2 linked regions of the Thiorhodovibrio frisius genome follow. Each later gene encodes a partner of the first gene's protein in a complex. Links are inferred from orthologs where the notes say so. Each region holds a gene or a part of one and is shown on either strand. Other genes may lie near its edges. The genes, in order: xseA and Thiofri_RS01795.

Region 1 (6,165 bases):
GAGGGGGTTGAATCGCACCAGCAGCCCGACGGGCGCTATCGGGTCAGCGCTGGGGTGCGACAACTGCAATCCGAACCGCCCTTTCCGCTGCGGGTGCCGGTCATCGTGCACGACAGCCTGGGCGCACCTCATAGCCTTTGGCTTGCATTCAACGGCGAGCGCGAGCGGTCCTTTGCCTTGACGCTCGATCAGCCCCCGCTGCGACTGGCCGTCGATCCAGTATTCGACAGCTTCCGTATGCTAGAGCCCGGCGAAACCCCCGTCAGCCTGAGCAACCTGTTCGGCGCGGAAGCTGGCACCCTGATCCTGCCCGCAGCGGCCCCGGCGGAGCTGCTGCGCGCCTACCGGCAACTCGCCGATGACTGGCAAAAAGGCCAGCCGCACTGGCGTATTTTGTCGGATGCCGACATCGAACAGCTACCCTCCGGGGCAGTCTGGCTGCTAGGCTGGGAAAACCGTTTTCTGCCTGAGTTCAGTCGCGACAGCACCAATTTCCAAATCAACACCGCACAACGGCTGGTCAAGCTGAGTGGCGAGGATGCCTTTGTTAAAGACCAAATTCCGGTGCTGACGCGCTTTTCCAATCCAGGCGCTGCCGGACCAGCGGCAACGGGCGCGAAACCGGGCGGCAGCGATAGTGCCGCGCCTGCCTCAAGGGACTCTCGGCCAATGGGGTGGCTCGCAGCACAGGACCCAGCCGCCATCGCCGGGCTGGCGCGCAAGCTGCCACATTACGGAAAATACGGCTATCTGCTATTTGCCGGCGCCCAACCCACCAACCAGCGCAAGGGCCAATGGCCGGTGCGGGACTCCCCCTTGATGCACTGGTTTAGCGATAAAACCGGCACGCCTCTGGCTCCGGTCAAACGCCAGTCTCTGATCGATGCGCTCGCGCACCCACACCCACACCCACACCAAGCGCCGTGACATAGCGCAGCAACTCATCAGGCGTGGTAAAGCCAAGCTTTTTCATAATCCGCCGGCGGTAGGTATCAACCGTCTTGGTGCTGATGCCCATGTCCTCGGCGATATTGCGCAGCGCGCTGTTGCGCGCCATGGCTTCAAGCAAGGCGCGCTCGCGCGCGGACAGCCGGTTGAAGCCGGCCTCCTCGGCTGGCTCAGGCGCGCGCGAGAAAAATGCTTCGCCCAACTTGACCTGCCGAATGGCGTCAAGCAGATCCTCGACCGACTGGTCCTTCTGCACGAACCCCGTCGCGCCCGCGGCGGCCATTTGCTGCACGAAGCTCTGATCGCCATGTGCCGAGAGCGCAATCACCCGCACCCCGGCCGACAGGGCACGAATGCGCGCCGCCGCCTCGATGCCATTCATGCCGGGCATACAAACATCCAGCACCACCACATCCGGCTCCAGTTCCTCACTCATGCGCACGGCCTCATCGCCGTCGCCAGCCACGCCGATGAGTTCGACGCTGGGATCCCCCCGCAGCAACGCACCCAGCCCGTCGCGCACCATCACATGATCATCGACCAGAAGCACCCGAATCGGTAGCGGTGGAGGCGGAGGCTCCTCCGGGACGGATTCCGAACCGGCTTCCGCGATCAGATCTGGCGCTTCGTCCTCGCCTAAGGGCTGCACCGGATCATCATCAGGGTATTCAAGCGCGGATTCACCGCAAGCCGCGTCAGCAACGTCTTGCTGTTCTAACCTCATGCATAACCTCCCCCTCCCAGAACATTGCCAAAGTCGGAGTAAAATGCGTTCAATGCGCAAAAGAACTGTTTAGCATGCTCCCTGGCACGCCCGCAACCAACCATCGCCCCATGCGACATGACATACGACAAACAACCGCCCGCTCTTGACTTTAACCGAGATATCTGGTCCGTCTCCAGGCTAAACCGCGAACTGTCCGCCGTACTCCAGGGCAGTTTTCCGCTGCTATGGGTGCAGGGCGAGGTCTCCAATCTGGCGCGCCCGGCCTCCGGGCATCTGTATTTCAGCCTCAAGGATCAAGCCGCACAGATGCGCTGCGTCATGTTCCGCAACAAGCGCCTGCTCGCTGCTGTCACGCCCGCAAATGGCCAGCAACTGCTGGTGCGCGCGCGCCTGGCCTTTTACGAGCCACGCGGCGACTGCCAGTTGATCGTCGAGCATGCCGAGCCGGCCGGTGAAGGCGCGCTGCGCATGGCACTTGAGGCACTAAAAAGACGCCTTGCCGCCGAGGGCTTGTTCGATGAATCCAGCAAACGCCCGCTGCCGCCCTTGCCGCGCCAGATCGGCCTGGTGACCTCAGCGAGCGGTGCCGCGCTGCATGATCTGCTCACGGTGCTCGGGCGGCGCTGGCCACTCACGCCGTTACTCATCTATCCGGCGCAGGTCCAGGGCGAAGGTGCGGCCGAGAGCCTGATCACCGCGCTAGAACGCGCCAACGCACGCGCTGACTGCGATTTGCTGATCCTGGCGCGCGGCGGAGGCTCCTTTGAAGACTTGATGGCCTTTAACGACGAAGGCCTGGTGCGCAAGATTCGCGCCTCCGCCATCCCAGTGCTGACAGGCATCGGTCATGAAGTCGACCTCAGCCTGGCCGATCTGGCCGCTGATCGCCGTGCCGCGACCCCTTCGGCTGCGGCTGAATGCGCCACACCGGCACAGCTCGCCATGCGCGAGCGCCTGCTCGGCCTGGAAGGTCGCCTGGTGGCCAAGACCCAAACCTGGCTGGACCAAGTCCGACGCCGCCTGATTAACACCGAACGCCATCTGCGCCTGTTGCATCCCCGCAACCAACTGCAACAGCAGGCACAAAGACTTGATCGGCTCGAGCAACGCCTGTGCGAGATACAGGGACGCATCCTGCGGCGCCAGCATGACGGACTGAATCACCTACAACAGCGCCTGGCCATTGCCACCCCGGCCCGCACCATTGAGCGCGAACGCAACCACAGCGACAGACTCCAGGGCCAACTGAGCGCAGCCGCGCAAAGGCTGATCGAACAGCGCCGCCAGCGCCTGCAGGCCATCAGCGCCGCTCTGAATGCCCGCAGCCCACTGGCGACCCTGGGCCGCGGTTACGCGCTCGTAAGCAGTAGCGACGGCAAACTCCTCAAAAGCCGCCATCAAGTGCAACCAAACGCGCGCCTGAGCATCCGCCTGGCAGACGGCACCATTACCGCGCGGGCAGAAGAGCAAGCAAGCAGCGATTGAGCTGGATAACCTTCATGGTCCCGACCACCCAGGGTAATGAATCTGAGTGATTCACAGTAAATGAGGCCGGCTCAGCCCCCCTGAGCCAACTCTGCCACCTTGGCAAGCCGCTCCATCGCCTGCTCAAGATTGTCACGGCTGGTAGCGATGGAAATGCGCACGCACCCATTGAGCCCGAACGCCGAGCCCGGCACCAAGGCGATGCCGGCCTGCTCAATCAGATACTCCGCGAGTTCAAGATCCGTGCTGACCGACTTCAGACCATCAATCAGCCCCTGCACCTCTGGAAACACATAAAAAGTGCCATCGGTCGCCATGCAGTCAATGCCAGGCATGCCATTAAGTGCATCAACCACCAGATCGTGACGCTCCTTGAAGGCCGCGACCATCTCCAGAATGCATTCCTGCGAGCCCTCAAGCGCCGCCTGCGCCGCTACCTGAGAGATGGAGGTCGGGTTGGAGGTGCTCTGCGACTGGACCTTTTTCATCGCCTTAATGATTGGCTCGGGGCCACCTGCATAACCAATGCGCCAACCGGTCATGGAGTAAGCCTTGGACACGCCATTGAGCACCATGGTGCGCGGTTCAAGATCTGGACAAACATTGAGGATGTTGACAAAGGGCTCGTCTTTCCGCCAGCGGATATGCTCGTACATGTCATCCGTGGCAATGAGTGCGCGCGGAAACTCCCGCAGTACCTCACCAAGCGCTTTGAGTTCATCGGCGCTGTATGCCATGCCGGTCGGGTTCGACGGGCTGTTAATCACCACCAGCCGGGTTTGCTCGGTCATGGCCGAGCGCAATTGCACCGGAGTGATCTTAAATTGCTGCTCCGCTCCCGCATGCACAAACACCGGCGCGGCCCCCGCCAGCAATACCATATCGGGATAAGACACCCAGTAAGGCGCAGGAATAATCACCTCATCGCCCGGATCAAGCACCGCTTGGGCCAGGTTATAGAAGCTTTGCTTGCCGCCGCAGGACACCAGAATCTGATCGGCAGCAAAATGCAGCCCATTCTCGCGCTCAAACTTGGCCACCACAGCTGCTTTCAGCTCGGTGGTGCCATCGACCGCCGTATACTTGGTGAAGCCATCGCGAATGGCCTTGATCGCGGCCTCCTTGATATGGGCCGGCGTGTCGAAATCCGGCTCGCCGGCACCAAGGCCAATCACATCCTTACCAGCCGCGCGCAGCGCCTTGGCACGGGCGGTAATCGCAAGAGTGGCCGAGGGCTTGACCGCCTGGACCCGGGCAGAGAGCTTGATCGTCATGGTTGTTTGACACCTTGAAGTTGGACAGAGTGATCAGGTGCGCGCCACCGCAACACCAACGCGACAATGCGGACCGATGCAGGAAGGCGCTCAGATGCCACAATCATAGCCGAGCATCATGCCCCATGTCTCAGGCCGTCACGCCGCAAAGCCAGCCAGAGCAGAAGGCTCGCACAGCACCCGTCGGTGTCGCAAGCAGATTGGCACAGAGGGCAATTCGGACCTAGATTCCGCACCAGAAGCGTGAAGGTTTGCGATTGGTATAGCGTGAATCACATGGATTCATTCTCTGGGGTGGCCGGGACCATGAGCGTCAGGCGGTCCATGTAAGGGTGCAAACAGGACTGTTGTCCCGCCCAAAAAAGGATGCTAGGTTTTCGTCAGCCAGCCTAGATCAGCCATGATCTGACGAATGTTTTTTTAGAGTCCTGCAAATCCTAGGGGGGTACGCACCATGGCAACAGATAAGAAAAACCGCTGGGCAGGCCTTCTGCTCGGTCCCGCCATCGTGTTCATCGGCCTGGGAGCCATCTGGAAAAACGAGACCCGCTTCGACTATCACCAGGCCGCGCAACAAACCCAGAGCGTCCAATCTCCGCGTGATTTGGTCTCCGAGCAGCGCTTTTCCTATACCGGAAATATGGATCAAGGACTGGTCATGGACGGCGACTATGTCGAGACCTTCACCGGCTATCTAATGGTGCGCCGCAGCGCCGAGATCTATGCCTGGGACAAGGACACGGACTCTGATGATCACGTGACATGGACGCGCCGGTGGATGAGCAGCGTGGAGAGCAATTCCCGCAACCAGGGGATCCGTCAGCAGCTTTCTTCGCGCACATTTACTCTGGCGCAGTACGACCTTGGGGACTTGGCCATCAATGGCGCACGTATTGAATTTGTTGATAAAACCGTGGAAATATCACCTCAGGATTTGCAGGTAACGCACTCGGCACTGCAAGACCAGGGCGGGTATCTCTACCTCTCCAAAGGACAGTCCGACAATCTCGGCGATGAACGAGTGCGCTACACTGGCATTCCAGTGCCAGCGACAGCCACTTATTTTGGCAAGGCGGCAGCTGGACGTGGCGTAGCCGATACATCCCAGGCGCGCACCGGCATGATCAATGATCTTATCCAGGACAGCGGAATTTTGCACCATCTGGTCGCTGGCGAGCGCGAGACCGCACTGGCGACCATGGCGGCCCATATCAGCCGGTTAAAGTGGATTGTTCGGGGTCTGGCGTCAGTGGCGGTCATCCTGGGCTTCAATATCTTCTTCAGCACCATCCTGGGAGTTCTCTACTCCGTTCCTGTCATTGGCAACATCGCCAGATCCGGGGCTTTTGTTCTTTCCCTGGTGCTGGGCATCCCACTCATACTCATCACCATGCTTGGTGGTTTCTTCCTGGCCAACCCACTGGTCCCGGCGGTATTGGCGGCCCTGCTGATCGTCGGCATCATTGCTCTGCGTCAGCGCAAGAAACAGACCCGGAAAGCGGTCTACCAAGATCTGCAAACCCAGTACGGGCCTCAACTCGAGACCCTGGACATGACGGAACTGGAGTTCATCGAACTGGCCAAGCTGGTGTTCGCCGATGGCCAGTTCGATCCCAAGGAAGAAAAATTTCTGCGCGACTGGTCGCGTAAGCAGGGCTGGAATGACGCACATTTCGCGACCATGCTGGCGAAGGCGAAAGACATGGGCAGCGCAGGCCCGCCAAGCCGCAT
Region 2 (6,124 bases), 3.5 Mb from region 1 along the record:
CGGCTTGGGCGAGGATCTGGCGCCAGTCCTCGCCGCTGACATGGGTATGGCGGAATGGGGTCATCGGGCTCTCCTTTTGCGGTGGGCCGGGCGCCTGCTCAGATCTCGGCCAGATCGCCCTTTTGTTGCAACCAGGCGCGACGGTCAGCGGCGCGTTTTTTTGCAAGCAGCATGTCCATCAGATGCTCGCCCTGTTCCGGGTCTTCAACCGTGAGCTGCACCAGGCGCCGGGTATCCGGGTCGATGGTGGTCTCGCGCAACTGGCGCGGATTCATCTCGCCCAGGCCCTTAAAGCGCTGCACGCTGATCTTGCCCTTGAGCTTCTCGGCGGCGATACGATCAAGCACCCCCTGTTTTTCGCTGTTGTCCAGGGCATAAAACACCTGCTTGCCGATATCGATACGATACAGCGGCGGCATCGCCACATAAACATGACCACCGGTCACCAGGCTGGGAAAATGCTTGAGAAAAAGAGCGCACAACAAGGTGGCGATATGCGCGCCATCGGAGTCCGCATCGGCCAAAATGCAGATCTTGCCAAAGCGCAGGCGCGAGAGATCCTCACTGCCCGGATCAACCCCAACTGCCACGGCAATATCATGCACCTCCTGGGAGGCCAGCACATCGGCCGGGTCCACCTCCCAAGTGTTCAGGATTTTGCCACGCAGCGGCATGATGGCCTGAAATTCCCGATCTCGCGCCTGCTTGGCGGAGCCGCCAGCCGAGTCGCCCTCCACCAAAAACAGCTCACTGCGGGTCGGGTCGGTGGAGGTGCAGTCAGCCAACTTGCCGGGTAGGGCCGGCCCCTGGGTGACCTTTTTTCGTGCCACCTTGCGCCCGGCGCGCAGGCGCGTCTGGGCGGCAGTAATCACCAGTTCGGCGATGCGCTCGGCATCGGCGACATGCTGGTTGAGCCACAGGCTGAAAGAGTCCTTGACCACGCCAGAGACGAAAGCTGCTGATTCGCGCGAAGACAGCCGTTCTTTGGTCTGCCCGGAGAACTGCGGATTGAGCAGCTTGACCGATAAGATGTAGCTGACCCGTCCCCAGACATCCTCGGGTGCCAGGCGCACCCCGCGCGGCAGCAGATTGCGGAACTCGCAGAACTCGCGCAAGGCTTCGGTCAAACCGGTGCGCAAGCCATTCACATGCGTACCACCCTGCACGGTCGGGATCAGGTTCACATAGCTCTCGGTGATCAAATCACCCTGCTCCGGCAGCCAGGCCAGCGCCCAGCTGGCCGATTCAGCGGCGCTTTCCATCTCACCGAAAAAGGGCGCATCGGGCAGCATGGGCGAGTCACCGAGCGCCTGGCTGAGATAGTCCAACAGACCATCCTGATAGCACCAGGTCTCCTGCTCGCCACTGGCCTCGTCAGCAAAGGACACCTCGAGCCCTGGGCAGAGCACCGCCTTGGCCCGGAGCAAATGCTTCAAGGAGCGCACGCTAATTTTGGTGGTGTCGAAATACCGCGCCTCGGGAGAAAACCGCAGTCGGGTGCCGGTATCCCGGGGCTTGACGGGCCCCGTCTCGGTCAACTCCGAGACCTTCTCGCCCTGCTCGAAGGCGATGTGGTACTCCTTACCATCGCGCTTGACCCAGGCATCGAGCCGCCTTGAGAGCGCATTGACCACGGACACACCCACACCATGCAGACCACCGCTGAAGCGATAGCTGCCGGAGGAGAACTTCCCGCCGGCGTGCAGCTTGGTCAGAATCACCTCAATGCCGGGCAGTTTCATCTGCGGATGCTGGTCGACCGGCATCCCACGCCCATCGTCGTCGACCTGAACCGAGCCATCGGCGAACAGCTCCACCGCGATGCGGCGCGCATGTCCGGCAATCGCCTCGTCGACACTGTTGTCAACAACCTCCTGAACAAGATGATTTGGGCCTGCTGTATCTGTGTACATCCCCGGTCGTTTGCGCACCGGGTCGAGGCCACTCAAAACCTCGATGGCTGAGGCGTCATAGCCGCCGTTGGTCACTGCTGAAACTCCTTAGATTCAATCCAGGGTCGGGTCAGGCACCTGGCGCTGGCTGGCTGCCAGATACCACCGCCCGAATCGATTGACCGCAAAACCGCTGTAAGCTACCGTAGTGCGCTTAAAAGTCAAAATAACAATCCAGCGGAAGACCACAACGTTTGGCCAAAACTGAGAAAACATCCACTGCCGCCACCCAGACCGAAGCGCCTGCTGCGTCCTCAATCGACGCCGATGCGCCGCCTGACCAGAGCCCTGACCAGAGCTCTATTAGGAGCCCTGATACCAGCGCACCGAGCAGCCAAGACGCAAGCACGGGCGAGGCTAACGCGGATCCGGCCCGCTTCGAACAATCCCTGGCGGAGCTTGAAGCGCTGGTGGACCGCCTTGAGCAGGGCGATCTCTCGCTTGAGGAATCCCTTGCCACCTTCGAGCGCGGCGTGCATCTCAGCCGCAGTTGCCAACAGGCGCTCGACACCGCCGAGCAGCGCGTGCGTATTCTGACCGATACGTCAAACGAGGCTGCATCCGAATCCTCGGCCAAGCCGATACCCTTTGAGCCCCGATGATCCGGCCCTGAGGTGCTGGGGGTTGAGGGAACAAAGACACACAGGCGGCGACCGCAAACCACGACAGAGACCAAGACATTCCGACAATGGCCAACAAGCCGCTGAAACAATATCTCAAGATCTGCCAAGCCCGGGTTGAACGCGCCTTCGAGATGCGCCTGCCAAGCGTCGACCAAGAGCCCGCGCGTCTGCATCAAGCCATGCGCCATGGCGCGCTTGGCGGCGGCAAGCGGCTGCGCCCAACGCTCGCCTACGCAGCGGCCAGCGCAGTCGGTGTAACCCGTGAGCAGATCGACGCAGCAGCCTGTGCGCTCGAACTCATCCATACCTATTCGCTCATCCACGATGATCTGCCCGCCATGGATGATGACGATCTGCGCCGTGGACAACCCACTTGCCATAAGGCGTTCGACGAGGCAACCGCCATTCTCGCCGGCGATGCTTTACAGACCCTCGCATTTCAGTGGCTGGCCACGGATTCTGCCAACACCGTCGACGCCCGCATCCGCATGATCGAAGTGCTCGCCCGTGCCGCAGGCTCGCGCGGCATGGTCGCCGGCCAGGCACTGGATCTGGCCAGCGAGGGCCAGGCACTCGACCGCGCTGCCCTCGAGAACATTCATCTGCACAAGACGGGCGCACTCATCCAGGCGAGCGTCAACATGGCCGCCCTGGTCAAGCCAGAGACAACCGGCGAGCAAGCCAGCGCGCTCGATGGTTACGCCCGCTGCATTGGGCTGGCATTTCAGATCCAGGACGATCTGCTCGACGTGGAGGGCCAGACCGAGGTGCTCGGCAAGCAGAGCGGTCAGGACGCGGCGCACCACAAAGCCACCTATCCGTCGCTGCTTGGTATCGACGCCGCGCACAAAGAAGCCGCTCGCCTGATCGAGGAAGCGCATCGCTGTCTCAGCGGCTTCGACAGCGGTGCCGATCCGCTGCGTTGGATTGCGGACTACATCATCGCCCGCGATCATTAACTTGCCCGACGGTCCCACCGGGAATCCAAGCCAGGCAGCGAGGCTAGCCAGGCATCACAGCCGCAGCGCCGCTTTCTGCCCGAGTCTTCTCCGACCACCTTCCCTTTCACACCGGCGCCAATATATAACCATTTCATGACAGTCGCAGGGGGCTTGGGCAGTTGCATCCGTCACCCTCGGCGATTTAATCGTCGATTAAGAGGTTTTCATTCAATGGAATCGACCCTGCGGAGTACTGCCGCAGCAGCAGCGGCACCCTCGCCACAAGCCGCATCGCAGAACACCCCTTCGCGACAGACGATGGCCGACGTCCAGGCTAGCGCCGATAGCCGGCGAATTGCCATCGACCGCGTTGGCATCAAGGACATTCGCCATCCGGTGCGCATTCAGGATCGTAGCGGCTTAGAGCAACACACTGTTGCCACCTTCAATATGTACGTGCATCTGCCGCATGACTTCAAGGGCACGCACATGTCGCGCTTCGTGGCCATCTTGAACAACCACCAACCAGAAATCAGCGTCCGCACCTTCAAGGACATGCTCAGGGAGATGGCCGAGCGGCTTGAGTCCGAAGCCGGTCACATCGAAATGCGCTTCCCCTTTTTCATTAACAAACTCGCGCCTGTGACCGGAGTGGCCAGCCTGCTGGATTACGATGTCACCTTTATTGGCGAGGTCAAACAGGGGCAGCCAAGCTTGTCGATCCGGGTGGTAGTGCCCGTGACCAGCCTATGCCCCTGCTCTAAACAAATCTCGGCCTACGGCGCCCACAATCAGCGCTCGCATGTGACAGTGACCGTGCGCACGCGGGGATTTTTGTGGCTGGAGGAGTTGATCGACCTGGTCGAATCCCAGGCCTCGTGCGAGCTATTCGGGTTGCTCAAACGCGCCGATGAGAAATTCGTCACAGAGCACGCTTATGATAATCCCAAGTTTGTTGAGGACACCGTGCGCGACATCGCCGGGCTGTTGAACCAGGATGAGCGCATCGCCGCCTATGTGGTGGAATCTGAGAATTTCGAGTCCATCCACAATCACTCAGCTTACGCCATGATCGAACGCGACAAGGACGCCGAAGCCGCCGGCTGAACCTGGCAATGCAGGAACGCTCCCACTATCAATCCGCTTAAGGCCCCTCCTCTCGAACACTCAGCACCCGAACAGAACAGGCCGGCTAGACGTCTGGCTCAATCCACGCGCAGGTATCCTAAGCCGACCTCCCTCATCCGCAGCCAATCGCGACTCCGCGTTTACCGTGAATTCCACCGAAGTTGGCGTGGTCCATTCTCCGCAATCCCCAACAAAAGCGCCTTTACATGGCACTTTTTTGCGGAAAATGGTTTTTTTGGGTTTGCATACCCTATTGATTCAATTGAATAAAAAAGCCTTCTCCGGAAAGGGTTGAGAAGCCTTGGGTGAATTCGACGCCAGTTTCCGTTATAATGCGCGCTTCAGCCTGATCATTTAGGCTGCTTTTCGGCAATCGCACGTCACGAGTGCCACCTTAGCGGCTCGTTTGCTGCATTGCCATCTCATCCGGCCGCCACCATCAGGCGGTCATCGCTAGTCGCGTCCTATTGTTGTTCATCTAATCGAAGTGCATTCATCGGATCGGCCCGCTTGGTGGCCTGGTGTCTGCGTAAGGGTGACGCGAAAGGCGACGCGCTGCCCCGCACATACAGCGGGGTTCAAATTGGCTGGCCCGGCTCGCGCCTTAACCGCAAGCCGTTACTAAAAGCCAGTACTGCAAGCCATTTGCACACAAGTACTGCAAATCACTGGCCTCAGGCCAGCTCCACGAAAACTCGCTGGCGTGCCTTCGCGCTCGTCGCCCACACGGCGCCCGCGTTGCGGGTCGCCCCGCATCCGCTCGAGGAACCGCGATGAATCTTCAAAGTCAAGAAAAGTCCACACAACAGAACTACGGATCGGACCCGCTAGAGGTTCGCGATACGAATCATTACAAATCCGAATATATCCACCCTTTTGTCGAACGCTGGGATCAGCTCATCGACTGGGACGGTCGCGCCGAGGCGGAGGGGGATTTCTTCATCAGCGCCCTGCGCGAGCATGGGGTAAAAAAAGTGCTGGACGTCGCCACCGGGACTGGCTTCCATTCTGTGCGTCTGCTGCGCGCCGGCTTCGAGGTGACCAGCGCGGATGGCAGCCCGACCATGCTGGCCAAGGCGTTCGAGAATGCGCGCAAGCGCGACTATTTGCTGCGCACCGCCCAAGCCGACTGGCGCTGGCTAAACCGCGACATTCATGACTATTACGACGCCGTGATCTGCCTGGGCAACTCCTTTACTCACCTACACGACGACAACGACAGGCGTAAAGCCTTGGCCGAGTTCTACGCCACCCTGAAGCACGACGGCATCCTGATTATCGATCAGCGTAACTACGATGCCCTGCTCGATCATAAAGTCGAGCCCACACACAACTTTTACTATTGCGGAGACAATGTCCGCGCCACGCCCGAGCATGTTGACGAGTCCCTGGCGCGTTTCCGCTACGAATTTCCGGATGATGAAGTCTTTCACCTGAACATGTTTCCGCTGCGCAAGAAATACGTCCGCCGCTTGTTGCG

What was found.
Region 2: the proteins of xseA (region 1) and Thiofri_RS01795 are in contact, whole or in part, in a cryo-EM structure (PDB 8TXR), measured with the Escherichia coli proteins. The link is inferred for Thiorhodovibrio frisius from one-to-one orthologs.

What each region holds. Positions count from the first base shown.
Region 1 is NZ_CP121471.1:3,826,420-3,832,584, forward strand. Bases 1,134-3,974 are described here. They hold xseA (exodeoxyribonuclease VII large subunit), read left to right. Parts: upstream 1,134-1,789; coding sequence 1,790-3,160; downstream 3,161-3,974. Other genes in these bases: Thiofri_RS17460 (response regulator transcription factor), read right to left, coding at 1,134-1,672; Thiofri_RS17470 (pyridoxal phosphate-dependent aminotransferase), read right to left, coding at 3,232-3,974. In the rest of the region: Thiofri_RS17455 (M1 family metallopeptidase), read left to right, coding at 1-927; more of Thiofri_RS17460, read right to left, coding at 863-1,133; more of Thiofri_RS17470, read right to left, coding at 3,975-4,434; Thiofri_RS17475 (TMEM43 family protein), read left to right, coding at 4,889-6,165. UniProt on the Escherichia coli protein: Bidirectionally degrades single-stranded DNA into large acid-insoluble oligonucleotides, which are then degraded further into small acid-soluble oligonucleotides.
Region 2 is NZ_CP121471.1:328,238-334,361, forward strand. Bases 1,148-3,947 are described here. They hold Thiofri_RS01795 (exodeoxyribonuclease VII small subunit), read left to right. Parts: upstream 1,148-2,341; coding sequence 2,342-2,554; downstream 2,555-3,947. Other genes in these bases: parE (DNA topoisomerase IV subunit B), read right to left, coding at 1,148-1,988; Thiofri_RS01800 (polyprenyl synthetase family protein), read left to right, coding at 2,641-3,534; folE2 (GTP cyclohydrolase FolE2), read left to right, coding at 3,835-3,947. Also shown: Thiofri_RS01785 (FIST signal transduction protein), read right to left, coding at 1-64; more of parE, read right to left, coding at 99-1,147; more of folE2, read left to right, coding at 3,948-4,623; Thiofri_RS01810 (glycine/sarcosine N-methyltransferase), read left to right, coding at 5,418-6,124. UniProt on the Escherichia coli protein: Bidirectionally degrades single-stranded DNA into large acid-insoluble oligonucleotides, which are then degraded further into small acid-soluble oligonucleotides.